2 regions of the Microbacterium hydrocarbonoxydans genome follow, and region 1 is predicted to be linked to the other one. Evidence: riboswitches for the same ligand, from Rfam matches in the RefSeq annotation. Region 1 holds a riboswitch; the other holds the start of a gene.
The links. Region 1 has a riboswitch for thiamine pyrophosphate ahead of BLW44_RS03315 (ECF transporter S component). Riboswitches for the same ligand answer to the same signal wherever they lie in the genome.

Region 1 (14,659 bases):
CTCGATCAGCGTGGCACCGAGGGCGATGAACCCTCCGCGCATGATCAGCGCGATCACGATGCCGATCATCAGCACCTTCTGCTGATAGATCCTCGGCACCGCGAATCCGGTCATCACGATGAGGAACACGAAGAGGTTGTCGATCGACAGTGCCTTCTCGGTGAGGTAGCCGGCGAAGTACTCCCCGCCGTACGTCCATCCGGACACGGCGCCGATGCCGACACCGAACAGCAGCGCCAGGCCGATGTAGAACGCCGACCAGCGGGCGGACTCGCCGATGGTGGGTTCGTGGGGCTTGCGGACGTGGACGAAGAACTCGTACACGAAGAAGGCGATCGTGACGGCGATCGTGATGATCCACACGAGAGGGGTGATGTTCACAAGGGACTCCGAGACATGGCGTGACAGAAGGTCGACGCCAAGGTCTTCTCCATCCTCGAGATCGAGGACCGGGGACCCGGGATGCAGTGACATCCGTAATGACGAGCCGCCCGTGGTGGAGTACTCCCCTTGGGTTCATTCGATGCTAGCGAATGGATCGGCACGCGAGCTATGAGAACGCTGAGTGCTAGGCGACCGGACCGAGGATGAAGTTCCAGCTGCCGGTGAGCACGGCGACGGTGATCGCGACCGCAGGGATCAGTGCGGCGAGCGCCACGAAGATCGTGTCGCGGATACCCCACACCGACTCCCGTGCCCACGACCTCGGCTGCCGTCCGCCGAATCCTCGCGCCTCCATGGCGGTCGCGAGCGATGACCCGCGACGGATCGCGAGCACGAACAGCGCGAAGGCCATCCCGAACGCACGGCGCACTCGGCCTTGGTCGGCCACCCCACGCGCCCTCCTGGCCAGGGCGAGCGCGCGCCAGTCCTCGACGAGCAGCCCCAGCATCCGCATCCCGGCGAGAGCTCCCACGACGAATCGTGCAGGCAGCTTCGCGCGCTGCGCGAGGTCGTCGGCGAGGTCGGTGGGATCGACCGTGATGAACAGCACGACCGCGGGGAGCCCGATCGCCAAGACCCTGACCGCCGTCGCCGCCGCCAGGGCGAGCGAGCCGTCGCTGACGCGCATGACCAGCCACTCGAAATGGACGACGCCGCTCGTGGCGCCGTAGAGCGCGATCGTCACCGCGCCGAGCGGGGCGGCGATCCACAGCACGGCCGTGCGGGTCCAGAACTCGCGCGCTCGAAGGCCGGCGAGCAGCAGCAGCGGGATCTCGAGCAGCAGAGCGACGGATGCCGAGACGACGTCGATCGTCAGCACGAGGGGCAGCGCGATCAGGAGCGCGGCGATGAGCTTGGCGAGCGCCGACCGGGGGGCGATGGGACCCGGTCGGTCGATGCGAGCCGTCAGCGGATCGATCATCGGCCGATCTCCACACGGCGCGCATGGAGCGCGGCGAGCACCGTCTCGTCGTGGCTGATCGCGACGACGGCGGTCCCCTCGTCGCGGAGCCGGGCGATCAGCCCCACGAGCTCAGCCCAGGTGGTGGCATCCTGGCCGAACGTGGGTTCGTCGAGCACCAGCATGCGAGGCCTCGTGGCGAGAGCGGCGGCGACCGTGAGCCTCCGCTTCTCGCCTCCGGACAGCGTGTACGGGTTCGCGGCGGCGAGGGCGGAGAGCCGCAGCCGTTCGAGGAGGTCGTCGACGCGGACAGCGATCTCGGCCTCGGGGATCCCGAGCGCCCGCGGCCCGACGGACAGCTCGTCGCGGACCGTCTTCGCGAGCAGCTGATGCTCGGGCGTCTGCAGCACGGTCGCGATGCGGGTGAGCAGCGCGCGCGACGACCAACGGAACGGATCGCTCTTCTCGCCAGCAGCCAATGTCGGGAGTGCCGAGACACGACCCCCTTCCGCGGGGATGAGTCCGGCGAGCGTCAGCCCGAGCGTCGACTTGCCCGCGCCGTTCGGCCCCGTGATGCCGAGCACCTCCCCCGCACGCACGTCGAGATCGAAGGGCCCGGCAACGGCGAGTCCGCGCTTCCTGGCGACTGTCAGACCGCGGGCCTCGAGCAGCGTCTCCCCCGGCGGCCGAGAAGGCGATGGCGGCAGCGCCGGCGGATGCCCCGGGACCCAGACACCGGATGCCGCGAGCTCGGCCCCCCTCGCGCCGAGCACCTGCTGCGGAGTGCCGTCGGCGAGCACGACGGTTTCTCCCTCCGACCCAGTCCCCCCGCCCGCAGCCCCGAGCACGATCACCCGCGTGACGAGGGGCAGCCAGACGTCGATCCGGTGCTCGATGACGACGAGAGTCGCGCCGGTGGCATCCAGGGCGGCGGCGACGGCATCCCGCACGTCCTCCACGCCGCCGGGGTCGAGGTTGGCGGTCGGCTCGTCGAGCAGGATCGCGCCGGGGCGCATCGCCAGCACACCGGCCAGCGCGAGACGCTGCTTCTGCCCGCCGGAGAGCGCGGCGGTCGAGCGATCGAGATCGACGTCCAGGTCGACGGCCGCCAGCGCGGCGCGCACGCGGGTCCAGATCTCGTCACGGGGAACGCCGAGGTTCTCGCATCCGAACGCCACGTCATCGCCGATCCGAGCGAGGATCGTCTGGGTGTCCGGGTCCTGCAGCACCATCCCGACCCGACCTCGAGCGGCGGTCGGAGACTGCCCGTCGACAAGCAGCTCCCCCTGGGTCTCGCCCTCGTCGGCACCACCCAGCACACCGCCGAGCCCCTGCAGGAGCGTCGACTTGCCGGACCCCGATGCCCCGAGCAGGAGCACCCGCTCTCCGGGCTCGATGCGGAGGCCGACGCCGCGCATCGCCCAGCGGCGCCTCGTCGCGTACCGCCACCCCCAACTGCGGGCTTCGAGGGTGGCGGCCGCGTTCTTGTGCGCGTCCGTGGCCTCGGTCACACCCGTGCAGCGACCTCGCGGCCGGCGGCGAACCGACCGAGTGCGCCCGTGGCCGCGAGTCCGCGAGCGATCAGCCAGGCTCCGAGGCCCGCGATGACCGCGCCGGAGATCGTGGTGGAGGCGATGTAGACAGTGGTGAAGAGAGTGTCAGCGCCCGCGTACCAGAGGATGCGGTCATTGATGCCGCACGCGAGCCCGGCGCCGGCGCCGGCGAGCATCACGACGGGCAGCCGCCAGACGCCGTAGAGGAAGAGCAGGAAGATCAGCTCGGCGCCGAGGCCTTGCACGAGTCCGGACACGATCGTGAGGGGTCCCCACTCGTTGCCCACCAGGGCGGAGATGGTGGCGGCGACGAGCTCGGTGTAGAGCGCGGCACCCGGCTTGCGGATGATGATCGCGCCCAGCACGCCGGCGATGAGCCAGGGGCCGGCCAGCAGGCCCTGCACGCCGGGCAGGAGCGGCTTCAGGATGCTGCTCGGTACCTCGTAGCCGACGTTCCAGAGCAGGAAGATCAACGCGCAGGCGACGGCGATGACGCTCGCGACGACGATGTCGACGACCCGCCAGCGCCAGAGCTCCGGTCGACCGAGCCCTCCGGACGTGACTGCGGTGGGTGCCGATCCCGTGGTGGATCCGGACGTGGATGCACTCATCAGTAGCTCCTCCCTGCGCTGGCATGACCCAGATCAGGTTCGACGGTCGAAGCGCGATTCGCTCCCTCTCAGCCCGGCTCGCCGGACTCCCGTGGTTGTCTTCCGATCTTACCCAGTGGCGACACTCCCGCGCGATCCCGGTGCAGCGCCGCTGATCTCCGACGGGATTCGGTACCGTGAGGAGGTGACCGCTCCCCACTCCGTCGAGGCCGCAGACTCCGAGGCCCCGCTCCCCAGGGATGCCGCGGACGTCCCTGAGCAGACGGATGTCGCGGAGAGCAGTGATGCCATCAAGCCTGCCGATGACACGGATGCCGCAGATTCGCCCGAACCGCAGTGGGCGGAGGAATCGAGCGGCGGCACCCCGCTGACCTGGGTCGACCCGATCGCAGTCGCGCAGCAGACCACTCTCCTTCCACTCGACGAGACTGCGGAGGCGTCGACCGGCGGCGGAGAGCTGCTGAAGGATGCGCATCTGCGACCCGCGATCGCGCGCCCCGGAGTTCTGGTCCCGCTCGGAATGCTCGTCGGGTTCCTCGCGACCTATGCGGGAACGACGATGCTGTGGCCTCTGCACGAGGTGGCACCGACGGTGCAGTCCGTCGAGTTCGAGCCGACCGCGTCGCCGGCAGCCGTCATGACCTGGCCGTCCCAGGGGAGCGCGGCCGTGGGCGTCGGCGGAATCGGCACGAGCTCCTCGTCGCTCGATCCAGCCGTGATCGCGAGCGTGACCAAGGTCGTCTCGAGCATGATGGTGCTCGACCGAATGCCTCTGGCTGTGGGCGAGCAGGGGCCGAGCTTCTCGTTCACGTGGTCCGATTCCGTGGAGTACTGGGACTACCGACGCTCCGATCAGTCGGCCCTCGACGTGCCGGTCGACGGATCGCTCACCGAGTACCAGCTCCTGCAGGGGACGCTCCTGGGTTCGGCCAACAACTACATCGACCGCCTCGCGGAGGAGATCTGGGGATCGCAGTCCGCCTTCGCCGACGCCGCCGCCGAGTGGTTGAGCGACCGCGGACTCGACGGCATCACGATAGCGACCCCCTCCGGTTTCGACGACCGAAACAAGGCCACCCCCGAAGCGCTCGTGGCGCTTGCCGAGGTGGCCATGGAGAATCCCGTCTTCGCAGGGATCGTCAGCACCCCGTCGGTGGATCTGCCCGGTGCGGGAACGGTGCGCAACACGAACGGGATGCTCGCGGATGCCGGCGTCGTCGGGGTGAAGACCGGCACCCTCGGGGACAGCTGGAACCTCCTGACCGCCAAGGACATCACGGTCGACGACACGACCGTGCGGGTCTATGCGGCTGTTCTCGGTCAGGCGGACGACGACCAGCGCCTCGCGCAGACGCGCTCGCTGTTCACCCAGGTTGAGACGGCGCTCGCCGAACAGGCGCCGGCGGTCGCGAAGGGCACAGTGGTCGGCACGGTCACGACGCTCTGGGGAACCACCACCGAGGTGGTGACGGATGCCGATGCCGACGTCGTGCTGTGGAACGGCGCGTTCGCCGAGTCGTCGGCGACCTTCCGTCTGGGAGATAGCCGCGAGGAGGGCGACGAGGTCGGCACACTCACGAGCGTCGGGCCGCTCAACACGATCACCACGTCGCTGTCGCTCGCGGACGACGTCGAAGCCCCGAGCCCGTGGTGGCGCCTCACGCACCCGCTCGAGCTGTTCGGGGTCATCGAACCCGAGGAGTGACCTGCCCAGCCGGTGCTGGTGCCGGTGTTGATTCCGGTGTTGATGCCGGTGCTGGTGCCGGTGCCGGTGCGGTTTGACCGCAGTGCAGAACGCCCCACCCCGGGTCGACCGGGATGGGGCGTCCGACTTCCGTTGCGTCGCCGCGGCGATTCCTGTGACGGTTTCAGCGGCGACGCCGATCAGGCCTGCGGGCCGCCGGCATCCGGTCGTTCGACGACCGACTGCGCGGCGGCGGCCTCGGCCGTCGGGACCTGCGGCCCCACGGATGCGCCGACCTGCGCTGCCGCTGCCTCGTCGTCCGCGTCGCCGCTGACGACCACAGGCGTGGATCCCGTGAGCGCGTCTTCCGCGTCGAGGTCGGTCGCCGCCTGCTCGAACTGCGACTGGTACAGCCGCCAGTAGGCGCCCTGTGCGGCGATGAGCTCGTCGTGCGTGCCCTTCTCGACGATGTCGCCGTGCTCCATCACGAGGATGAGGTCGGCATCGCGGATCGTCGACAGACGGTGCGCGATGACGAAGGAGGTGCGCCCCTGACGCAGCGCTGCCATGGCGTGCTGCAGCAGGACCTCCGTGCGGGTATCCACGGCCGAGGTCGCCTCGTCGAGGATCAGGATCGATGGCTGGGCGACGAACGCGCGCGCGATCGTGATCAGCTGACGCTCGCCTGCCGAGACGTTCGACGCGTCCTCGTCGAGCACCGTGTCGTATCCCTCGGGGAGCGCGTGCACGAAGCGATCGACGTAGGTCGCCTTCGCGGCTTCGAGGATCTCCTCATCGGTCGCTGTGGAGCGGCCGTATCGGATGTTCTCGCGGATGCTGCCGGCGAACAGCCAGGGATCCTGCAGCACCATGCCCGTGCGGGAGCGGAGCTCGTCGCGGGTGATCTGCGAGATGTCCTGACCGTCGAGCAGGATGCGCCCGCCGTTCAGCTCGTAGAACCGCATGATGAGGTTGACGAGGGTCGTCTTGCCCGCACCCGTCGGTCCCACGATGGCGACGGTCTGGCCCGGCTCCACGCGGAAGGACAGGTCGGTGATGAGCGGACGCTCGGGGTTGTAGGAGAACGCGACGTTCTCGAACTCGACGACGCCCTGGCCGTCGACCAGCTTCGGAGCGTCGGGGGCGTCTGCCTCCTGCTCCTCGGTGTCGAGGAGCTCGAAGACCCGCTCGGCCGACGCCGTGCCGGACTGCACGACCGCGGCCATTCCGCCGAGCTCCGACAGAGGCTGAGTGAACTGCTGCGAGTACTGGATGAACGCCTGGACGTCACCGAGCCGCAGCTGCCCGCTGGCCACCATCAGACCGCCGAGCACGGCGATGCCGACGTAGGTGAGGCTTCCGACGAAGGTCATCGCCGGCATGATGATCCCGGAGAGGAACTGCGCCTTGAAGCTCGCCTGGAACAGCTCTTCGTTCTCGTCCTTGAACTTGTCGAGGGCGTCCTGCTCGCGGCCGAAGACCTTGACCAGTGCGTGACCGGAGAAGGCCTCCTCGACGCGGGCGTTCAGACGACCGACCTTGCGCCACTGCGTGCCGAAGGCCTTCTGCGACCGCGGGCCGATGACGCCGAAGATCACACCCATGAGCGGAAGAGCCACGAGCGCGACGAGGGCCAGCTGCCAGGAGATCGAGAACATCAGCACGAGCACGCCGACGACCGTCAGGACGGCCGTGATGGCGCCCGACAGCGACTGCTGCATCGTCTGCGTGATGTTGTCGATGTCGTTGGTGACGCGGGAGATGAGGTCACCGCGCTGCACCTTGTCGAAGTACGACAGCGGCAGTCGGTTGATCTTCGCCTCGACCTGCTCGCGCAGCCGCCACATGGTGCGAACCATGATGACGTTGATGACGTAGCCCTGGATCCAGCTCAGGAACGCGGCTGTGACGTAGATGGCCAGCACCGCGATGATGACCCACCGCAGCGCCTCGAAGTCGACGCCGTCGCCGACCCGGAAGTTCCCGAGAGCCGAGACCTGGTTGGCGAAGTCGTCCTGGCCGCCCTGGCGGAGGGCCGACACCACGTCGTCCTTCGACGTGCCGTCGGGGAACCCGGGGAAGTCCCCGTTCGGCTGTCCGAGCTGCACCGAGATGAAGCCCTTGTAGATGAGGTTCGTGGCCTCGCCGAGCACCTTCGGTGCCGCGACGGTGAGCACGACGCCGACGGCTCCGGCGATCGACACGAGGATGAACCACACAGCCGACGGCTTGAGCAGTCCGATCATGCGGCTGAAGCTCTTGCCGAAGTTGTCGGCCTTGCCCGGTGCGACGCTGTCCCAGCCGCCGCCGTTCTGCCGAGCCTTCTCGGCGAGCTCTGCCTCGTACTTCTCCTCGTCGGTCATCTCGGGCTCGACGGTCGTGGTGCCGGCGGCGTTCTGTCCTGCTGCCCGCTCGCGGCGTGCTTTGCGCGTGTCCTGCTCGCTCATGCGTCCACCCCCAGCTGCGATTCGACGATCTCTCGATAGGTCGTGCTCGTCTCGAGGAGCTCCTCGTGCGTGCCGACACCGACCATGGTGCCTCCTTCGAGGACGACGATGCGATCAGCATCCGTGATGGACGAGACGCGCTGCGCGACGACGATCTTGGTCACGTGCGGCAACTCCCGCCACAGCGCCTGCCTCAGGCGGGCATCCGTGGTGAGGTCGAGCGCTGAGAACGAGTCGTCGAACACGAGGATCTGCGGCTGCCGCACGATCGCGCGTGCGATGGCGAGACGCTGGCGCTGACCGCCCGAGACGTTGGTGCCGCCCTGGGTGATGCGGGACTCCAGGCCCTCGGGCATCTCCTCGACGAAGTCTCGGCCCTGCGCGATCTCGAGCGCGTGCCAGAGCTCTTCGTCCGTCGCGTCCTCGCGGCCGTACCTCAGGTTCGACGCAACGGTGCCGGTGAACAGGAAGGGGCGCTGGGGCACGAGACCGATCGTCGCCCACAGGGCTTCGACGTCCGCCGCGCGGACGTCTGTGCCGCCGACGAAGACCGCACCGCCCGAGGCGTCGAAGAGCCGCGGGATCAGCGAGACGAGCGTCGTCTTGCCTGCACCGGTCGACCCGACGATCGCGACCGTCTCGCCCGGCTCGGCGGCGAAGCTGATGCCCGTGAGCACCGGTGAATCGGCGCCGGGGTAGGTGAACTCGACGCCATCGAAGGCGACGGAGCCCGGGGTCGGGAAGTCGGTCACGCCGTTCTCCGGGCGCTCCATGCTGGACTCCGCGTCGAGGACCTCGCCGATGCGCTCAGCGGAGACCGCGGCACGCGGGATCATGATCGCCATGAAGCTCGCCATGATGACACCGCCCATGATCTGACCGATGTACTGCATGAAGGCGAAGATCGTGCCGACCTGGACCGTGCCGCTGTTGACCTCGATGCCACCGAACCAGACCACGGCCACGATCGTGACGTTGAGGATCAGCATGAACAGCGGGAAGAGGAGCACGAAGAGCGAGCCGACCTTGCGGCCGACCACCATGATGTCGGTGTTGGCGCCGCGGAAGCGCTCTTCTTCGATGCGCTCGCGCACGAAGGCGCGAACGACGCGCACTCCGGTGAGCTGCTCGCGCATGACCCTGTTGACGGTGTCGAGCTTGCCCTGGTAGCTGCGGAACAGCGGCACCATGCGGCTCACGACGAGCCCGGCGACGATCAGCAGCAGCGGCACCGAGACGGCGATCAGCCAGCTCAGGCCGATATTGGTCTGGACGGCGAAGATGATGCCGCCGATCGCGAGCAGCGGGGCGGTGACGAGCATCGTGGCGCCCATCATCGCGAGCATCTGCACCTGCTGCACGTCGTTGGTGTTGCGCGTGATCAGCGAGCCGGCGCCGAACTGCGAGACCTCGCGCTCGGAGAAGCCGCTCACCTTGCCGAACACGTCGGCGCGGATGTCACGGCCGGCCCCCATGGAGGCACGCGCGGCGAAGTAGGTGGCGATGACCGAGGCGATGATCTGGCCGAGGGACACGGCGAGCATGAGCAGGCCGGTGCGCCAGATGTAGTCGGTGTCGGACTGTGCGACGCCCTTGTTGATGATGTCTTCGTTCAGGCGCGGCAAGTAGAGGGTCGCGATCGCGCTGGCGAACTGGAACACCAGCACGGCCACGAGCAACCACTTATAGCGGGCGAGATAGCGGACGAGGATTTTTCCCAGCACAGGCGGACTTTCTAGGAAGGATGAAGTGGCAGGTCTCTCGGCGGGCGGACGCAGGCCGACGATCGCGCACATGCAAGAGTGCCATGAACCGACGACATTCGTATCCCCCTGCGGGTGGACCTTCGCTCACAGCGAACCTTTTCGGGCGCGGGCCAGCGGTTTGTGTACCGTGGCAAAGAACTCGCGACGAGGCCCGGCGGCGTGACGCGACGAGCGGATGCGCGTCAGAAGAGCGGATGCTCCGGCACGTACTCCCTGGCCCCGGCGCCGGCATCGGCGGGGAGGTCGTCGATCGTCGCAGGGTCCCACCGCGGATTGCGGTCCTTGTCGATCAGCTGCGCCCTGATCCCCTCGACGAGGTCGGGATGCTGCGTCACGAACCACATCACCCGCCGGTACTCGCCCTCGAGGGCGGCACGGAGGCCGGGCAGAGCCCGCGCCTCGCGCACGGCATCCAGCGTCACCGCGAGCGCCGTCGGCGCCAGGCCTTCGAGCAGATCGGCGGTCGCGTCGGCGTCCGCCGCCCCATGCGCCCGGAGGCGCGCCACGATCTCGGCGACCGAGTCGGCCGAGAAGGCCTCGTCGATCCACTCCCGGGACGCGGGAAGCGCCGACGGCTCGGGCGTCTCGTCGAACAGCAGCACGATCTCCGACGGACCGGTGGGATCGGCGCGGTAGGCGAGCGCCTCCCGCAGTGCGTCGAGTCGCTCGGAGGGGACGATGTGATCCGCGAAGCCGAGGAACACGGCATCGGCTGCGTTCATCGTCGACCCGGTCAGGCCGAAGTACTCCCCGAACCGGCCCGGAGCGCGGCCGAGCAGCCAGGTGCCTCCGACGTCAGGGGTGAAGCCGATGCGCGTCTCGGGCATCGCGAGCTTCGAGCGCTCGGTGACGATGCGGATGGCGGCGTGCCCGGAGAGGCCGACGCCTCCACCCATGGTGATGCCGTCGGCGATCGTGACGAGCGGCTTCGGATACTCCGCGATCATCGCGTTCAGCGCGTACTCGGCGCGGAAGAACTCCGCCGTCTCGTCCGCGCGTCCCGCCACGATCTGGGCGTGCAGGCCTCGGACGTCACCGCCGGCGCACATGCCGCGCTCCCCTTCGCCGTCGATGAGCACGATCTGCACATCGGTGTCGTCGCGCCATGATTCCAGCGCCTCCGCGATCGACCGGACCATCCCGACATCGAGAGCGTTGATCGCCTCCGGACGGTTGAGAGTGAGTCGACCGAGAGCGCCTTCGGTGCGGATGAGGACCCGTGGGGCGGCGTTGAGTTCGGTCACGCGTGCCAGGCTACCCCGTCGACTGACCCTTGCATCCGAGTGCGTTTGTACGGTAAATGCACGATCCGGCGGCTTTTCCGGCAGGATAGACAGAACTGCCCACTGCAACGAGAGGTCGCAGATGCCCGACGGACAGGTGCTCGAATTCACGCGCGTCACGAAGCGCTTCAACGACGTGACGGCGGTGTCCGACTTCTCCGCGCGCGTCGAACCCGGTGTCGTGACCGCTTTCCTCGGCCCGAACGGCGCCGGCAAGACGACCACGCTGCGCATCCTGCTCGGCCAGGTGCGTGCCACCAGCGGCACCGCGACCATCGGCGGCATCGCTTTCCCTGAGCTGCGCCATCCGCTGCGCACGATCGGCTCGGTGCTCGAGGAGACGGTCTACCGCCCGCGGCGCTCGGCCGCGCGTCAGCTGACGATCGCAGCCAAAGCCAACGGCATCCCTCTGTCCCGCGTCGACGAGGTGCTCTCCCTTGTCGGCCTCGAGCACGAGAGCGAGGGCCGCATCGGCAGCTTCTCTCTCGGCATGCGGCAGCGGCTGAGCGTCGCGCACGCCCTGCTCGGCGACCCCGGCGCGCTCGTGTTCGACGAGCCGGCGAACGGCCTCGATCCCGAGGGCATCCGGTGGATGCGTCTGCTGATGCGCCGACTCGCGGACGAAGGACGCACCGTCCTCGTCTCCTCGCATGTGCTGAGCGAGATCGAGCAGGTCGCCGATCATGTGCTCGTGCTGTCCAAGGGCCATCTGGTTCTCTCCAGCGACATCGAGAAGCTCGCCGATCCGTCGACCGGGGCGGTCGTCGTCGACGCCGCCGATCGCGCAGCGCTCACTGCCGCGCTGTCGGCCGCAGGGCTCGAGGTCGAGGTGCTGCGCTCCGGACTCACCGTGCGCGGAAGCGATGCCGGCACGGTCGGCGCGATCGCGGCATCTGCGGGCATTGCGCTCAGTACCCTGGTGCAGCGTGGACCCACGCTGGAAGACGTCTTCATCGACCTCATGCGCGGCGGGCGGTTCTCCCCCGGCGCCCTGACCTCGGCGGCGCCGACCGTGGCTCCCGAGGCCCTGGCCGCGCCCGTGTCGGCGGGTGTCGGTGCGAGTGTCGCCGAAGCGGAGGCCGCCTCGGATGCCGAAGCGGGCGACGAGGAGGCCGTCTCGGATGCGGACGCGGAGGCCGCCTCGGATGCGGACGCGGAGGCCGTCTCGGATGCGGACGCGGAGGCCGCCTCGGATGCGGACGCGGAGGCCGCCTCGGATGCCGACGCCGAGGCCGTCTCGGACGCCGCCGAGGTGCAGGCGGATGCCGACGCCGACGCTGCCGACGCCGCAGCAGACGTCGAGTACGCCGCGGCCGAGCTCGGATATGCGGCAGACGCCTCGGACGCGAACGACGCCGAGGACGCGGCGGACGTCGTCTCCGAGGCGGCGGACACGCACGTCGAGGACGGTCAGATCGAGGCCGGCGAGGCCTCGGATCCCGCTCCCACCTCGGCCCCCGCACCGACCCCGTCGTTCGACGACATCCTCTTCGGCGCACCCGCAGCGGCAGCGGCCGACGAGGCGGCGGCCGTCGACGAGACGCCGACCGAGGAGGCAGCCCCCGAGGATGCTTCGACCGAGGATGCGTCCGGGGTCGAGTTCTTCGCCGAGCTGCAGGACGCCGACGAGTCATCCCCAGAGTCGGACGTCGACGCCGGCGACGCGGAGACCACGAGCGAAGGCGATCCGGACGACCCTCGTTCTGCTGCCGTCAGCTCGATGCTCGCGGCCGCCGCACGGGCCTACTACGAGGACGAGCCGCGCGACTACCCGCTCGGCGAGAACACCGCCGCCGAGGATGGCGATGCGGACGCCGCGCACTGGTCCGTCGCGAGCACCGGAGTGATCGACCAGGTTCCCGGCGCTGCGGTCGACTCCGCCGATGCCCCGGCCATCGAGCACGGTGAGGGCGAGCACCACGAGCACCACGAGAGTGAGCACCACGAGCACCACGAGGGCGAGCACCACGAGCACCACGAGGGCGAGCACCACCACTCCTGACCGCTCGTCGGACTCTCGATGAGAACGCCCTCCGCGCCATACGGCGGCGGAGGGCGTTCTTCGTCAGGAGCCCGCGGTGGCGGGCGTCACGCCGGGCGCGGTCGGATCACCGGGCGGCGGCTCCCCTTCGACGCGGGGGTGGGCGCCGTGGCGACGATCTCCTCGACGTCGGCGGGCTCATCCGAGACGTCGAGGCGGAGGGCCTGGGTCAGTGCGAGTCCGTGGCGCGTGGTGAGGATCAGACGGCGGTACTGGTCGTCGCCGGCGAGATCGATGACCACGCTGGGCCGACGCCTGCGGATCAGCACGAAGTCGACGCTTCCCGCGGCCTTCCAGGTTCCGGCGGCGAGCACGCCCGGAATGTGCGTCCCGGGGTTCGGCACTCCACGGAGCCAGGTCCATGCGTCGTCGATCAGCTGGACCTTGGTGATGGTGTCCCTGGCGAGACGCAGGTTGTCGCGGTGGAAGCTCGCTGCGCGCTCGATCGGCGAGAGCACGATCTCGAGTTGCGTCTGGTCCAGCAGCAACGTCACCATGCGTCCAGTCTGCCAGCGGCGCTCTCCGAGTTGTCTGTGTCTTGCTCACAGGAAGGCAACGATCCGTTGTCGGGTCCCACTGTTCCGCTCCTCTTCCATACTGATGTTCCGCTCGACATTCGAACAAATATACTAAACTCGGAGCATGCCTTCCACCACCCATGACGACCTCGATGAACGCATCGAGCTGCTCGATTCATGGGTCGAGACCCGTCGGCAGATCGCCTGTCTCGAGGCGGAGGCGTCGAGCCTTCTCGCACGCCGCATGCGCCTCGGCAGAGCCGACGGCGACGAGCACTCGCACCATCGAGACTCCATCTATCGATCGATGATCGCCGAGTACTCCGCGGCTGGCCGGATAGCCCAGGGGAGCATCGAGTACGCGTTCACCGACGCTGCGTTCCTCGAGAAAGGGCACCCGCATGTGCAACAGGCGTTCCGCGCCGGGATCGTCTCGGCGGCCCACGTGCGCGAGATCGTGCGGGCGGCAGGGGTCGTCCACGAGGCTGTCAACAACGGCAGAGCGGATGCCGACGCGCTGCAGCGCTACGACGTCGTCGCCGTGACGGTCGCCGAGAAGGAGACCCCGGCCCGCACGAAGGCGCTTCTCACAGGTGCGGCCGCGGTGCTCGCGGGTTCCACGACCACGGCGCGCCACGCGCGAGCGGCCTCCGAACGCACCGTCAGCGTGCGTCCCGTCGGTGATGGGCTCGCCGTTCTGACGGCCGTGCTTCCCGACTACCTCGCCGCAGCGGTCATCGATCGGCTCACCCAGCTCGCGCGTGCCGTCATCGCGGCGCGCGCAGACCGTGAACCGGTGCTCGAGCCGATGGATGACGGCGACAGCCCCCTCTATCCCGACGACATCGCTCACGACTCGGCCTCCCGCGACGACCATGCGATCTTCGGAGACGGGACGTTCACGACCGATCCCACCACTGATCCCACGACAGGTCCCGCCGCGGGCCCCACTGTCGAGCAGGTCCCGGCCGACACTCGCACGATCGATCAGGTCAGGGCCGATCTGCTGATGGATCTGCTCCTGGCGGCGGAACCGAGTGCGGAGAACGGCTCAGGACTCGACAACATCCGCGGTCGGATCCACGTCACCGTCGCAGCGACGACTCTCAGCGGGTGCGACGACCGTCCGGCCGAACTCGACGGGCACGGGCCACTGCATCCAGACGTCGCCAGAGACCTCGCCGGGCGCATGCCCGGGTGGTCACGGCTGTTCCTCGATCCCACGGGCCTCGTCGTCGAGACCGACAGCTATTCGCCGACCGAGGCGATGCGCAGACACCTCCGCGCCCGAGACCAGCACTGCCGATTCCCCGGATGTCGGATGCCGGTGCACCGGTGTCAGATCGACCACACCTTCGACCACGCCAAAAGCGGCCGGACCGCGATCCACAATCTGGCTCACCTGTGCGCC
Region 2 (14,659 bases), 800 kb from region 1:
GGTGTCCTGCAGAGTCAGATGGGCGAGCGAGCGCAGGTGCGGCCGATGCTGCACGAGCGGCTGCCCGGCGTTCGAGTGGGCGGTGACGGTGCGGATCTCGATGTCGGGATGCGAGGCGAGAAGGCGCAGGATCTCGCCGCCCGCGTAGCCGGATGCGCCGGAGACGGCGACGGAGTACGTCATGCTTCTACCTTAACGGTCGGACCCCTCGTCGAACGCGGGGTGCTGTGTCGGGACCGGGGCGGCGACGCCGGCACTCGACAGCCGTGCGTGAGCAGGCAGAAGCGCAGGGTCGCCTAGAGTCGGCGGTCGCTGCGGCGTCGGCGCACGGCGATGACGCTCGGAGCGAGCGTCAGAGGGGCAGTGGCGGCCGAAGGCATGCCGCGACGATAGCGCGCTCGTCGCGGCATGCGCAAATCCGGCGCGTCATGTGGTGGGTGCGGGCGATTCCGCGGCCGCGAAGAACGCCCGCTCGTGCTCGCTCGATACGGTGAAGGCGCGCAGCATCCGCTGTCGCCCCGCGGCGTCCGTCCGGTGTGCTGCGGCCATGACGTGGTCGATCGCCTCCTCCGTGGCCGCGGCGAAGGCGGGGTCGGCATACGTCTCGAGCCACGACGCGTACGGATGCCGCGGGTCGCGCGCGAACGCGTCCAACTCCCCCGCATGCAGGCGCCCGCCGAGGTCGGTGTACAGCCAGAAGCACGGCAGCAGTGCGGCGATCAACTCGTCGTAGTCGCCGCCGAAGGCCACGGATCGCAGATGATCGAGGTAGGCGACGGTGGCCGGGGCGGGCGTCGCGGCGAAGGTGCGGGCGTCTCCACCGCCCGCGGGTGCGAGCCAGGACGCGTGGAGTTCGAGCTCGCCGACGATCGCCCCGTGCGCCGAGTGCGCCCAGAAGGCCTGCTCGTGCGAGGTGGGGGCCAGTCGCGCGGCCTCTGCGAGCACCCTGGCGTAGTCCCTGAGGTAGAGCGCATCCTGGCCGAGGTAGAAGAGGAACAAGTCGCGCGCGAGCGTGCCGTCCGCGAGCGCCGTGATGAACGGCAGCTCGTCGATGTCCGCTCGCACGGAGGCGATGCGCTCCCACCAGTCCTCTCGGATCTCCTCAGCGGCCGCGGCCGTGTCCAGGCCACCTCGTCGCCAGAGTCCGGCGAGATGGCTGACGGGCCCCCTCCCTTGTCCGACCTGGAGCGCCCCGCCCGCTCGGAGAGACTCCCGCAGCCACGCACGGGCGGCCGCCACCGCCTCGACGGGGGTGAGCCCTCGGGCCAGCTGAGTCGCGAGCGCGGAGGAGAGCGAGCATCCCGTGCCGTGCGTGTGCGCTGTCGCGATCCGGGCACCCGGATACCCGTGGCGCAGCCCGCCGGCCGAGTCGACCAGAGCGTCGGGGACCTCATCTCCGTCGAGGTGCCCGCCCTTCACCAGCACCGCGACCCCGAAGCGCTCGGACAGGACATCGGCTGCGGCGAGCGCGGCCTCCCAGTCATCGACGTCCTGCCCCGTGAGGACCGCGAGCTCTGCGAGATTCGGGGTGACGATATCGGCGTGACCGAGCAGCCCGAGCAGCGCGGATTCGGCATCCGGATCGAGCAGACGGTCGCCGCTGGTGGCGACCATGACGGGATCGAGCACGACGATCGGCGGCCGGACCTCGTCGAGCCAGTCGGCGACGGTGCGGATGACGTCGGCATCCGCGAGCATCCCGATCTTCACCGCATCGACGACGATGTCGTCGGAGATCGCGTCGAGTTGAGCGCGCAGGAACTCGGGCGGCGGGACGTGGACCGCACGCACGCCACACGTGTTCTGCGCCGTGAGGGCGGTGAGCACCGCCATGCCGTATCCGCCGTTCGCGGCGATCGACTTGAGGTCGGCTTGGATGCCTGCGCCTCCTGACGGGTCGCTGCCGGCGATGCTCAGCACCCGCGGCGCGCCGGCTCCCCGCCATCGATGGACGAACTCCTGTGCGGTGGCTGCAGGATCATCGGCCGCGCAGAGTGCGGAGACGACCGCGAGCCCCGCGGCCCCTGCGGCACGAAGCGCCTCGGTGTCGTCGATGCGCACGCCGCCGATGGCCGCGCAGGGGACCGGGCTGGCAGCGGCGAGCGCCTCGAATCCATCGATGCCGAGTGCCGGAGGATGATCCGGCTTGGTGGCCGTGGGGCGGATGACCCCGACCCCGAGGTAGTCGACGGTCCCCTCCGGGAGGGCGAGCACCCCCTGCAGGTGCTCGGGGGTGTTCGCCGTCAGTCCGATGATCGCGTCGGGACCGAGCACCTCCCTGGCGCGGAGCACCGATGCGTCTCCCTGGCCGAGATGGACACCATCGACGCGTGCTCCCTGCTCCCGTGCGGCGAGCGCGGCATCGAGCCGATCGTTCACCACGAGCAGCGCGCGCCCGTCGATCACGCGCGAGAGCTCGATGAGCAGTGCGGTCGTGTCGGCATCCGTGGCCGCCTTGTCTCGCAGCTGCACGATGCGCACTCCCCCGTCCACGGCCTGCCGAACGGTCTCGACGACGCCGCGCGCGCCGCACAGGTCGGGATCGGTGACGAGGTACAGAGAGAGGTCGGCGATCACAGCGCGCGCTCCTCGACTCGCGCTGCGGGCGCGAGGTCGTGCGGCTGGATCGCGGCGAGCGCATCGAGGAATGCGACGGCGAAGCTGCCCGGACCGGATGCCTGAGCCGCCGCGTGCTCGGCGGCGACCGTGTAGACGAGGGTCGCTGCGGCCACCGCGGTGAGCGGGTCGACGCCGCCCACCCGTGCTGCACCGAGGAACGCGGCCATCACAGCTCCCAGGGCGCACCCGCCACCGGTGACGCGGGTCAGCAGTTCATCGCCGTTCGCGAGGCGGATGACACGGCGTCCATCGGTGATCAGGTCGACGGGTCCCGACACCGCGACGACCGCACCATGGCGGGCGGCGAGCGCGATCGCGGCATCGGCGGCCGCATCCGTCGCATCGGTCGCATCCACCCCGCGTCCGCCCGCACTCTGGCCGGCCAGGGCGAGGATCTCGGAGGCGTTTCCCCGGATCGCCGTCGGGCGGGCGGCGGCGAGTTCCTGCGCGAGTGCGGTCCGGACCGGGAGCACGCCGATCGCCACCGGGTCGAGCACCCAGGGCGTGCCGGATGCCGTGGCTCCGGCGACCGCCTCTCTGCTCGCCGCGCGCTGTTCGGGGGTAGGCGTCCCGAGGTTCATCAGCATCCCGGATGCGACGCCGGCGAAGAGTCCCGCCTCGTCGACGATGTCGACCATCGCGGGCGCGGCGCCGAGGGCCAGCAGAACGTTCGCCGTGAAGCCGGTGACGACGCTGTTCGTGATGCAGTGCGTGAGCGGCGGGGCGCCACGCAGCGCGGAGAGGAGCTCCGCGGCTGAGGCCGCGAGGGTCGGATCGGATTCTGGACGCAGACGATCGCTCATGGGCGACATCCCTTCGCTAGTACGAACTAGATCAGGTTCGACGGGTCTGTTCTCAGCCGCCGATGCGGCACCCCGTGTCACTGCTGGCAGTCTAGCGATGCGCCCCCTCTCGGCCCTCGCTCCCCGGTCTATGCGGGCAGCGGTGGTCACTTTCGCATCCCTCAGCCCCGTTTCGGATGCGTTATCGACCCCGCCTGGCATGCGCAGACAGCGGTGGTCACTTTCGCATCCCTCAGCCCCGTTTCGGATGCGTTATCGACCACGCCAGGGACGGGACGGAGAGGGACGGATCGGGACGAGGAGGGACGAGGAGGGACGGGGCGGGAGCGCGGCCGCTCGTCAGGCGAGGAGCCGCAGCAGTGCGAGCTCGTCGGTGCGAGTGAGGCCGGCCCGACGATCCCGGTCGACGCCGCGCTCCTGCTCATCGCGGATCACCGTGGCGATCGTGTCCTCGAGGCGCCTCAACTCCCCGCCGGCCGCGCGGTAGCGGGCGTTCGATCGCGACATGAACCCGGTCATCTCCGCGGGCAGCCACAGGGGCAGCGACCTCTCCCCTGCCCAGTACTCCACGCCGTTCGCGCCGAGCCATTCCTCGGTGGCGGAGACGACCTCCCCGGCGTGTCCGGCGTGCTCGCGCACGACACTCAGGACATCGGCAAGCGGATGCCGGTCCCCGATCGTGTTGACCGTTCCCGTCGCATCCGTGGTGATGATGAACTCCACCAGGTCGTCGACGTCGATGATCTGCAGGTCGCGCCCCTCCGTGGGCGGCAGCAGGACCGGCCCACCCTCGGCGCGCAGGAAGGCGGCTGCCCAGTATCCGAATCGATCGCTGGGATCCCCCTCCCCCGCGATCAGCCCTGGCCGCACGATCAGCGCCCGGTCGTCGAGCGAGCGCACCGCGTTCTCGGCTGCGACCTTCTGCGGCCCGTACTCGTACTCGTCGCCGGGGGCGGCCGCATCGTGCAGCGCAGCCGTCTCGTCCGCCCCGATCGTCTTGTCGTCGGAGTACGCCGACATCGACGAGACGTACGTCCACCGTGCGGCTTGAGACCCGAGCGCCGCCACCGCAGCCTCGACATGGGCGGCCGTCGACGAGACGTCGATCACGTGATCCCACTCCCGACCGGAGACCGCGTCGTACGCGTCATCGTCGTCCCGGTCTGCGAGCACCAGGCTCGCCCCGTCCGGCGACGGCCGCCCGCCCCGGGCGAGACACATCACCGTCGCTCCGTTCACGAGCAGTCGTCTGGCGATGCGGCCGGACAGCCACCCCGTGCCGCCGAGGATCAGTACGTTCGTCATGCCCTCATGCCACCACGCGCCCGAGGCTGAGCGGAAGGGGCTTCCGCTCAAGGCAGAGACGGCACTCAGTCCTTCTGCAGGTCCGCGAGCCCGTCGAGCACCGGCACCTTCCAGGTCGGGTCGGGGCGCCAGTTCTGCCATTCCGGATCGAAGGGCCATTCCCCCGCGCGGAACGACGCGATCGCCGCGTCGGCGTGACGTTCGATCTGCGCGGCCTGCTCACTGGTGAGGCGGCCCTGCTCGATCGCGGCGATCAGCTCGTCCTCATCCTTCAGGTGCACCTGGCCGTCCGCCTCGATCTCCACGTCGAGGATGTGATCGGACGAGTAGGTGTCATGGTCGGTCCGCAGATGCGCGTTCTCGAGATTCACGTACCACCCCGCGAACTCCCACCGCGTGCCGTCGACTTCGCTCCAGAACAGCCACACCGACCAGGCGGCTCCCGCCGGTGCGATGCGAAGGATGCCATGGCCCCACCACTCCTCCACGATCCGGGTGCGCGGGTCGAGCCAACGGCGCTCGAGCGGTACCGTCCGAATGCGTTCACCTGCGGGCGTGCCCTGCCCCTCCTGCAGCGTTCCCGGTGCGAGCCAGGCGATCAACCCGCGTTCGTCGTCCCGGACGACGCGCATCGGCGTGATCGTCGAGGCATCACCCGGCTGCCAGCCCGGTTTGCGGTAGTGCCAGGAGATCTGATCACCCGGCCGGAGGAATGGAGCCTCGCCCATCGGGCGGACACCATCCGGCACCGCCGCGGGCGTGCTGTGGGGAAGGATGCTCACCTCGCCACGGTACCTCGCAGCGTCGCCGGGCCCAGGACGGCACGGCGGTGGTTCGCCTACACCCCGCGCGCGGCGATCGGCCTTCGCCCGTGCGTGAACTGCATGCCGAATCGGGATGCAGTTCACGCATCCGGCGTCAGTCGCGGATGACGGCTCCGAAGCGCTCGGCGGCGACGGCGACTCCGGCGAGCTTCGCCTCGGTGGCTTCCGCGGCGGTGAGCGTACGGTCGTCGGCGCGGAAGCGCAGCGCGAACGTCAGGCTCTTCTGTCCGTCGGCAACACCCTCGCCGCGGTAGTCGTCGACGAGTCGGATGGACTCGAGAAGCGCGCCCGCCCCGTCGGACAGCGCAGCGCGCACATCGCCTGCGGGGACGTCGGCGCGGACGACGAGCGACACGTCCTGCGTCGCCGCGGGGTAGGTCGACAGCGATGCCGCCACGGCCCGAGGCCTCGCGAGCGTGAGGATGCCGTCGAGATCGAGCTCGAGCACGGTCGCTCGTCCCGGAAGATCGGCCGCCGCTGCGACCTCCGGGTGCACTTCGCCGACGTATCCGACCTCGACTCCGCCGACCGACAGCACGCCGGTGCGTCCAGGGTGCAGCGCGGCACGCTGCCCCTGCGCCACGTCGATGTCGACGCCGGCCGCCGCCGCGATCACTCGCACGGCATCGAGGGCTTCGGGCAGCCCGGCGGGCTCGGCGGCGCGTCCCGGCTGGCGTGCGACGACGTTCCCGGTGAACAGCGCCGCGACGTGGCGGTGCTGCGGCGGGATCGATGCGTTCAGCGCCTCGAGCGTCTCGTCGGAGGGGCGGATGCCGAGCGGCGGGACCTCATCGGTGCCGTACTCGACACCGGGCTCGGGAAGGAACACAACACCGGTCTCGAACAGCGCGAGGTCGGTGAGACCGCGCGAGATGTTGCGGTGCGCGATCTGCAGGAGCCCCGGGATGAGCGAGCGGCGCAGGAACGGTGCGGAGCCGTCGAGCGGGTTCGCCAGGCGGATGCTGGGCAGATGCGCCCCGGATGCCGATCCGTGCTGATCGTTCTCCGCCTCGGTCGTGAAGGGGAACGACGGGGTCTCGACGAGGCCCGCAGCAGCCAGCGCGTCGGCCACGCGACGGCGGCCCTGCTGGTGAGCGGTGAGACCGCGTCCGGACGGCGGGGTAGGCAGCACGGAGGGGATGCGGTCGAGACCGTGGATGCGGGCGACCTCTTCGGCGAGCGACCACTTGTCGGTGATGTCCGGGCGCCAGGTCGGCGGGATGACGGTCCAGCCGGCATCCGTCGCCGTGACCTCTCCGCCGATCGTCGTGAGCGCGCCGACGATCTCCTCGTCGGTGTAGTCGACGCCGATGAGTCCCTGCACGAATCCCTTCGGCAGCTCGATGTCGGCGACGAAGACCTCGGCGAACAGCGCGCCGCCCTCGTCGGTGAGCGTCCCTCCGGCGAACTCGACCATCAGGTCAGCGGCACGGCGGGCGGCGACGAACGGCACGAGCGGGTCGACACCGCGCTCGAAGCGCTTGGAGGCCTCGCTGGGCAGCTTGTGCCGCCGCGCGGTCCGGGCGATCGTCACCGGGTCGAACGTGGCCGCCTCGATCAGCACGTTGCGGGTGGTGTCACTCATCTCGGTGGTGCCGCCGCCCATGACCCCGGCGAGGCCGATGGGCCCCGACTCGTCGGTGATGAGGAGATCCTCGGCGTGGAGCGTGCGCTCCTGTCCGTCGAGCGTCGTCATCTTCTCACCGGGCGTCGCGCGACGCACGGTGATGCCGCCGGCGAGCTTGTCGAGGTCGTAGCCGTGCAGCGGCTGCCCCAGCTCGAGCATGACGTAGTTCGTGATGTCGATCAGGATCCCCAGCGAGCGCATGCCCGCGAGGGAGAGCCGCGCGATCATCCACGGCGGTGTCGGCTTCGCGGGGTCGACGTCTCGGACGACGCGCGTGACGAACTCGCTGGCGCCGACGCGCCCGCGGACGGGCGCCGCATCATCGACGATCGCCGTGTGACCGGTGCCCGGCTGCAGCTCGGCGAAGTCGCGCTCAGCGGGGTCGCGGAAGGCCGCCCCCGTGGCGTGGGAGTACTCACGGGCGACACCACGCAGCGAGAACGCGTATCCGCGGTCGGGCGTGACGTTGATCTCGACGGCGACGTCATCGAGGCCGAGCAGGCTGATGGCGTCGGTGCCCACCGGGGCGTCGATGCCGAGGTCTGCGAGCACGAGGATGCCGTTGTGCTCGTCTCCGAGTCCGAGTTCGCGCGCCGAGGCGATCATGCCGTCCGACACGTGGCCGTAGGTCTTGCGCGCGGCGATCGGGAACGGCCCCGGCAGCACGGCACCGGGCAGGGTGACGACGACCTTGTCTCCGGCGACGAAGTTGTGCGCGCCGCAGACGATGCCGCGGATGCCGCCGTGGGCCTCGCCCACATCGACCTGGCACCAGTTGATGGTCTTGCCGTTCGACTGCGGCTCCGCCTCGAGCGAGACGACCTGTCCGACGACGACCGGACCCGAGATCTCGAAGCGGTGCACGTCCTCCTCTTCGAAGCCGACGGTGACCATCGCCGCCAGGACCTCTTCGGGAGTCGCCTCCGCCGCCAGATCGACGTACTCACGCAACCACGAAAGCGGGACGCGCATCACACCACCATCCCGTACTGCTCGCTGAAACGGACATCGCCCTCTGCCATGTCCCGCATGTCCTGCACGTCGCTGCGGAACATCAGGCCGCGCTCGACGCCCATCCCGAAGGCGAACCCGCTGTAGACGTCGGGGTCTATCCCGGCCGCGCGGAGCACGTTCGGGTTGACCATCCCGCATCCGCCCCATTCGATCCAGCGCGCACCGCCCTTGAAGGTCGGGTGCCACAGGTCGAGCTCTGCCGACGGCTCGGTGAACGGGAAGAAGTTCGTGCGGAAGCGCGTCTTGGCCTCAGGGCCGAAGAGCTGGCGTGCGACATGGTCGAGCGTGCCCTTGAGGTGCGCCATCGAGATGCCCTTGTCGACGACGAGGCCCTCGAACTGCGTGAACACCGGGAGGTGCGTGGCGTCGAACTCGTCGGTCCGATAGACCCGGCCGGGGCACAGCACGTAGATCGGCACGTCGCGATCGAGCATCGAGCGCACCTGCACAGGGCTCGTGTGCGTGCGCATGACGAGGTGACGCGATGCAGGGTCGACGTAGAACGTGTCCTGCTCCTGCCGGGCGGGGTGGTCGACATCGAAGTTGAGTGCGTCGAAGTTGAACCACTCGTGCTCGAGCTCCGGGCCCTCGGCGATCTCCCACCCCATCCCGACGAAGATGTCGGAGATCTGCTCGCTGAGCAGCGTGAGCGGATGCCGCGCCCCGACGCGCGTGCGCGACGGCACGGCGGTGATGTCGACGCGCTCCGACTCGAGGCGGGCGGCGACCTCTGCCGCGGCGAGCTCGGCTTCCTTCGCGGCGAGCGCCTTCGTGACCTGGCCACGCCCTTGACCGACCAGCTTGCCGAAGGCGGCCTTGTTCTCGGGCGCCACCTGGCGCATCGAGGCGTTCAGGACGGCGAGCGGGGAGCCGTCGGCGACGTGAGCAGCCCTGGCCGCCTTCAGCTCGGCGATGTCGGCGGCTGCGCCGATCGCTGCGAGAGCTGTCGCGACGGCGGCTTCGACTGCTTCCGGGGTGATTTCGGGAGACTCAGACACGAGATAGGAGTCTACCGGGGGCCGCGGGCCTCGCCTCGCGGGTCACAGCCCGGCAGGCCCGCCGCGGGCGGACCTCAGAGCGGGCCGAACATGTCGACCCCGGCGCGCGGCACCCACACGGTGCGCTCGTGTTCCAGCGCGGCGGCCACATGTGGATCCCTGTTCGCGTCCCGTCGCAGCGCTGCACGTCCGTCTCCGATGACGGCTGCCGGTACGACGAATCCCGAGACGAGGAGGAGCGCCAGCCCGCCGTCGATCAGCAGGATCGGCGTCAGATCCGAGCCCGCCAGCATGGCGGGGACGAAGAAGACGTTCACTGCAGCGAACATGCCCGATGCCGCCACGATGCCCCCGCGCAGAGTGCCGGCCCCGCGCGTCGTGTACGACTCACCCGGGCGCGGGATCCTCCGGCGCTCGCGTCGCAGGAAGAGAGCGGATGCCGCCGCGACGACGCCGCCGGCCGAAGCAGTCGCCACCGCAGCCGTCCACCAGCCGAATACGAGGAACGCCGCGCCCAGGACGACAGCGGACGCACCGAGGGCGAGGAAGGCCGCCCACATCGCCCGACGCATCGCCCTTCCGTCTGCGATCTCGCGCAGTCGCGTGCGCGCATCGGAGCCGTGACGGGCGGACAGCTCCGGATCCAGCCACTGCGCGAGCGTGCGGCTCGACGCGGGCGGATACTGCGAGACCGGTTCGACGTGCATCCGACCAGCCTGCCAGAGGGTCAGAGCGCGCCTGAACCTGTGTTCGTCCCGTCGAACTTGCCTGCGCCCTTCTGCATCGCGATCACCTGGGTCATCGTCGACTCATCGTCCGCTGCGGGGTTGCCTGCCGCATTGATGGCCTGCACCTTCGGGGATCGGCGCGTGCGGATCTCGATCCACCGGGCGATACCGGAGAGGATGAGGCACATGATGATGTAGATCCCGCCGATGACGAACGCGGACTGGAGCACCGGGCGTCCCTGCTGGGAGGTCAGCTGCTTGGCGAAGTACAGCAGCTCAGGGTAGGTGATTATGAACCCGAGCGCAGTGTCCTTCATCGTCACCACGAGCTGGGCGACGACGACGGGCAGCATCGCCCGGATCGCCTGCGGGAGCAGGATGAGTCGCATGACGCCGCTCTTGCGGAGACCGATCGCGTAACCGGCCTCCTTCTGACCGCGAGGCAGCGACTCGACGCCGGCGCGGATCACCTCGGCGAGGACGGAGCCGTTGTACGCCATGAGCGCGAGGACGACTGCCCAGTACGGCTCCATCTTGACGCCGATGACGGGAAGTCCGTAGTAGAGCAGCATCATGAACACGAGCACCGGCACGGCGCGGAAGAGCTCTGTCACCACGGTGACCGGGACGCGGATCCAGGCGTGGTCGGAGAGACGCCCGATCGCGAGGACGAACCCGAGCACGATGCTGAGGACGGCGGCGACGGCGAAAGCCGCCAGCGTGCTGCCGAGCGCTTCGAAGATCTGCGCCCACACGGCACTGAAGGAGAACACGTACCACCGGGACGCCTCGAACTGGCCGCTCTCCCAGAACCGGTAGCCGATGAAGCCGAGCAGCGCGAGGATGACCACCACGGTGGCCACGCCGATGAGACGGTTCCTCAGGATGGCCTTCGGACCGGGGACGTCGTACAGGACGGAAGTCATCGCGCGATCCTCCACTTGTTCTCGAGATAGCGCTGGAGCCAGCTGAGGAGCATGACCAGGGCGACGAAGATCAGGGCGACCCAGAGCAGCACCACGAGCGCGTTCTCACCGCGCTCGCTGAGGTACGACCGCACGGCTCCGAGCTCGAGCACGGAGAAGCCGGCAGCGACGGTGGTGTTCTTGAGGAGAGCGATGAAGACGCTCATCATCGGGGGCACCACGGACCGGAACGCCTGGGGAAGCACGACGAGCGACATGACCTGCCCGAACGGAAGTCCGATCGCTCGCGCGGCCTCAGCCTGCCCGACGGGCACCGTGTTGATGCCGGCGCGGATCACCTCGGCCACATAGGTCGCGGTGTAGATGCCGATGGCGAGGATCCCGAGCACCATCGTGCTCACCTTCGGCAGGCCCAGCTGGGGGTAGCCGAAGATGAAGAAGAAGAAGACCAGGGTGAGTGGCGTGTTGCGGATGAGGTTGACGTAGACCGTCCCCACTCCGCGGGCGATCGGCACCGGAGCGACGCGCATGGCGCCGACGATGATGCCGAGAATCAGCGCGAGCACTCCGCCGCCGAAGAAGAGGGTCAGCGTATTGCTGAGAGCTCGTCCCCAGAGATCGGTGTTGCCGAAGATGACGTCCACGCCACCCTCCCCTTCTTAGGACCGTGCGGGGTGGCTCTTCCGCGGAAGAGCCACCCCGAGTGGGATCAGTACGCGTCGACCTCGGGCTGCTCGACCTCGATGCCGCTGGAGCCGAGGTTCTTGTCGAAGATCGCCTGCCAGATGTCGCCACCGTCGGTGAACAGCTCGTTGATGTGGCCACGCAGTGCGTCGTCGCCCTTGGTGAGGCCGACGCCGTAGCGCTCCTCGGAGAACGGCTCGCCGACGACCATGAGGTTGTCGGGGTCCTGCGCCGCGTAGCCGATCAGGATGGCCTGGTCGGTGGTGACGGCCTGGACCTCGCCCGAGAGCAGAGCCTCGACGCACGCGGAGTACAGGTCGAACTCCTTGGTGGGAACCTCGGGGTAGTTGTCCCGGATGTTCTGGATCGGCGTCGATCCGGTGGCCGAGCACACGGTGGTGTCGGCGTTCAGGTCCTTCTCGCTCTTGATGTCGCTGTCGGAGCCGACGAGCAGGCCCTGCCCGGTGATGAAGTAGGGGCCGGCGAAGTCGATCAGCTCCTTGCGCTTGTCGTTGATCGAGTAGGTGCCGACGTAGTAGTCGATGTCACCGTTGGTGATCGCCTGCTCGCGGTTCGCCGAGGCGATCGGCTTGAACTCGATCTTGTCCTCGTCGTAGCCGAGCGAAGCGGCGATCCAACGGGCGATGTCGACGTCGAAGCCGGTGCGCTCGTCCGTCGTGACGTCGAGGAAGCCGAGCCCTGGCTGGTCCTCCTTGACGCCGACGACGACCTTGTCGCGCTCCTTGATGGCGTCGAACGTGGGGCTGCCCTCGAGCTGCACGTCGTCGGCGACCTCGAACCAGGTGGAGTCCTCGCCCTCGTCGCCTCCCGTGCCAGCGCCGGGGCTGGACGGGCTGCCGCTGTTGCAGGCGGTCAGCGCGAGCAGCGCTGCTGCCGCGATCCCGATTCCTGCCAGTGTCCGTGTGCGTCGCATGTGCGTCTCCTTCGTGTGCTGTGTGTGCAGGGTCTGTGAGCTGATCAGTGCGTGAGCAGCTTCGAGAGGAAGTCCTTGGCGCGATCGCTCTTCGGGTTCGTGAAGAACTCCTCGGGCGTCGCCTCTTCGACGATGCGCCCGTCCGCCATGAAGACGACCCGGTTCGCGGCCTTGCGCGCGAAGCCCATCTCGTGCGTGACGACGATCATCGTCATGCCCTCGTGCGCGAGCTCGACCATGACGTCGAGCACCTCGTTGATCATCTCGGGGTCGAGTGCGCTGGTCGGCTCGTCGAAGAGCATGACCTTGGGATGCATGGCGAGCGCCCTGGCGATCGCCACGCGCTGCTGCTGACCGCCGGAGAGCTGGGCCGGGAGCTTGGACGCCTGCTGCGCCACGCCGACCCGCTCGAGGAGCGCCATCGCCTCCTTGTCGGCATCCGCCTTCTTCAGTCCGCGGACCTTGATGGGGCCGAGCGTGACGTTCTCGAGGATCGTGAGGTGGGCGAACAGGTTGAACGACTGGAACACCATGCCGACGTCGGCGCGGAGGTTCGCGAGGCCCTTGCCCTCGGCGGGGAGCGCCTTGCCGTCGATGCTGATCGTGCCGCTCGTGATGGTCTCGAGCCGGTTGATCGTGCGGCAGAGGGTCGACTTGCCAGAACCGGACGGACCGATCACGACCACGACCTCGCCGGCGTCGACGGTGAGGTCGATGTCGGTGAGCGCCTGGAAGTCGCCATAGTGCTTCTGGACGTTGTCGACCACGACGAGGGGCTTACCAGAGGTCATCATTTCTCCAAACTAGCCAGGTCGAACACGGGGCTCCACACGGACACCTCGACATTTACACGTTCGTAACCACGCGACGGGACGGATTCGCGCCGGGCACCGGAGTGCCCCCCGGTCCGCCCCCGCGAACCGTGGGGGCGTCCCTGCCGCCGCGTTCCTCCCCTGGTAGAACGAGACGGCAAGCCTCCGATCGGATGTGATCCCGAGATCCTCCGGAGGAGAGGCCGAGCCCGCGCCTGCATGAATGGCGTGGGCTCCGTGGCATCTGAATTCTCCGTCGAATCGAGCGCGATCGATCACCAGAGTGGCAGAGCGTCGCGCTCATCCGAGCGGATCTTGAGGGTTTCTTGAGGCCTCAATCCCGTTGCGCTCGGTAGTACTCGATCGCTCCCGGATGAAGCTCGACCGGGCCGGTGAAGATCGCCTGCCGTCGATCGAGCAGCGCCGCCGCCGGGACGGTGTGAGCGATGCGGGTGCGGGCGTCGAAGAGGCCGGTGAGGACGTCACGGACGACGGCGTCCGGAGTATCCGCGCCCGTGACGAGGTAGTTGGGGACGGCCATCGTCGGTTCCGAGCGATCGAGCCCGTACAGCCCGACCGGGAAGTCGGACGAACGGTAGGCGTCGGAATAGCGTCCGTTGACCTCGTTCACCCAGCTCTGGTCGATCGCGAGCAGCCGGACGGGGGTCGTCTCCGCGAGTTCGGCGATCCCCGGTGTGGGGATGCCGCCGACCCAGAAGAAGCCGTCGATCTCCGAGGCCTCCAGCGCGCTGATCGACTCGCCGAGGTCGAGTTGAGGGTCGGTGATCGATGCGACGTCGACCGCTGCGGCATCCAGCACCCGCCCGGCGATCACGTTGACACCCGAGTTCTCCGCGCCCAGCGACACGGTGCGCCCCGAGAGGTCGGCGAGCTCCTCGATGTCCGAGTCCGCCCTGACCACGACATGGAGGTACTCGTCGTAGAGCCGCGCGATCGCCTGGACAGGCAGCGGTTCGTCGAACGCTCCGGCGCCGGCCACGGCATCCGCTGCCGCATCGCCCTGGGCGAAGGCCAGCAGGACCTCCCCCGATCCCACGCGCAGCAGATTGTCGACGGAGCCGGCCGTCTCCGCGGCGCTGATCTCCACGTCGAAGGCGGCTTCGAGTTCGCTCGCCAGCTCGCTGCCGTAGGCGTAGTAGACGCCGTTCGCCCCGCCACCGGCGATCTCGTAGGTCGAATCCGTCCACTCGGTCGCTCGGGTGCTGCAGGCGCTGGTCGCACCGAGCATGGTGACGGCGAGGACGACGCCGACGATCCGTCGGAGCATCACTCCGCTGCGCGCGCCGCCGCTCACTGCTCTGCTCCGTCCGGGAGCACCAGGGTCACCTGGAGCCCGCCGCCCGCCGCCGATCCGACGCGGAGCT

Region 2: another riboswitch for thiamine pyrophosphate. It lies ahead of thiM (hydroxyethylthiazole kinase); the one in region 1 lies ahead of BLW44_RS03315 (ECF transporter S component).

What each region holds. Positions count from the first base shown of each region.
Region 1 is NZ_FNSQ01000005.1:618,630-633,288, reverse strand. Features, by position in the region: gene BLW44_RS03330 (TerC family protein) at 1-381, opposite strand, end outside; gene BLW44_RS03325 (energy-coupling factor transporter transmembrane component T family protein) at 569-1,366, opposite strand; gene BLW44_RS03320 (ABC transporter ATP-binding protein) at 1,363-2,763, opposite strand; gene BLW44_RS03315 (ECF transporter S component) at 2,853-3,509, opposite strand; TPP riboswitch at 3,503-3,612, opposite strand; gene BLW44_RS03310 (D-alanyl-D-alanine carboxypeptidase family protein) at 3,694-5,214, shown strand; gene BLW44_RS03305 (ABC transporter ATP-binding protein) at 5,394-7,640, opposite strand; gene BLW44_RS03300 (ABC transporter ATP-binding protein) at 7,637-9,364, opposite strand; gene BLW44_RS03295 (enoyl-CoA hydratase/isomerase family protein) at 9,589-10,650, opposite strand; gene BLW44_RS18165 (ATP-binding cassette domain-containing protein) at 10,772-12,691, shown strand; gene BLW44_RS03285 (hypothetical protein) at 12,778-13,227, opposite strand; gene BLW44_RS03280 (HNH endonuclease signature motif containing protein) at 13,373-14,659, shown strand, end outside.
Region 2 is NZ_FNSQ01000005.1:1,420,022-1,434,680, reverse strand. Features, by position in the region: gene argC (N-acetyl-gamma-glutamyl-phosphate reductase) at 1-183, opposite strand, end outside; gene BLW44_RS07260 (bifunctional hydroxymethylpyrimidine kinase/phosphomethylpyrimidine kinase) at 427-2,577, opposite strand; gene thiM (hydroxyethylthiazole kinase) at 2,574-3,422, opposite strand; TPP riboswitch at 3,414-3,507, opposite strand; gene BLW44_RS07250 (NAD-dependent epimerase/dehydratase family protein) at 3,762-4,727, opposite strand; gene BLW44_RS07245 (ribonuclease FAU-1 family protein) at 4,793-5,509, opposite strand; gene pheT (phenylalanine--tRNA ligase subunit beta) at 5,646-8,150, opposite strand; gene pheS (phenylalanine--tRNA ligase subunit alpha) at 8,150-9,190, opposite strand; gene BLW44_RS07230 (TRADD-N-associated membrane domain-containing protein) at 9,265-9,897, opposite strand; gene BLW44_RS07225 (amino acid ABC transporter permease) at 9,918-10,844, opposite strand; gene BLW44_RS07220 (amino acid ABC transporter permease) at 10,841-11,488, opposite strand; gene BLW44_RS07215 (glutamate ABC transporter substrate-binding protein) at 11,554-12,462, opposite strand; gene BLW44_RS07210 (amino acid ABC transporter ATP-binding protein) at 12,507-13,256, opposite strand; gene BLW44_RS07205 (TAXI family TRAP transporter solute-binding subunit) at 13,609-14,589, opposite strand; gene BLW44_RS07200 (sensor histidine kinase) at 14,586-14,659, opposite strand, start outside.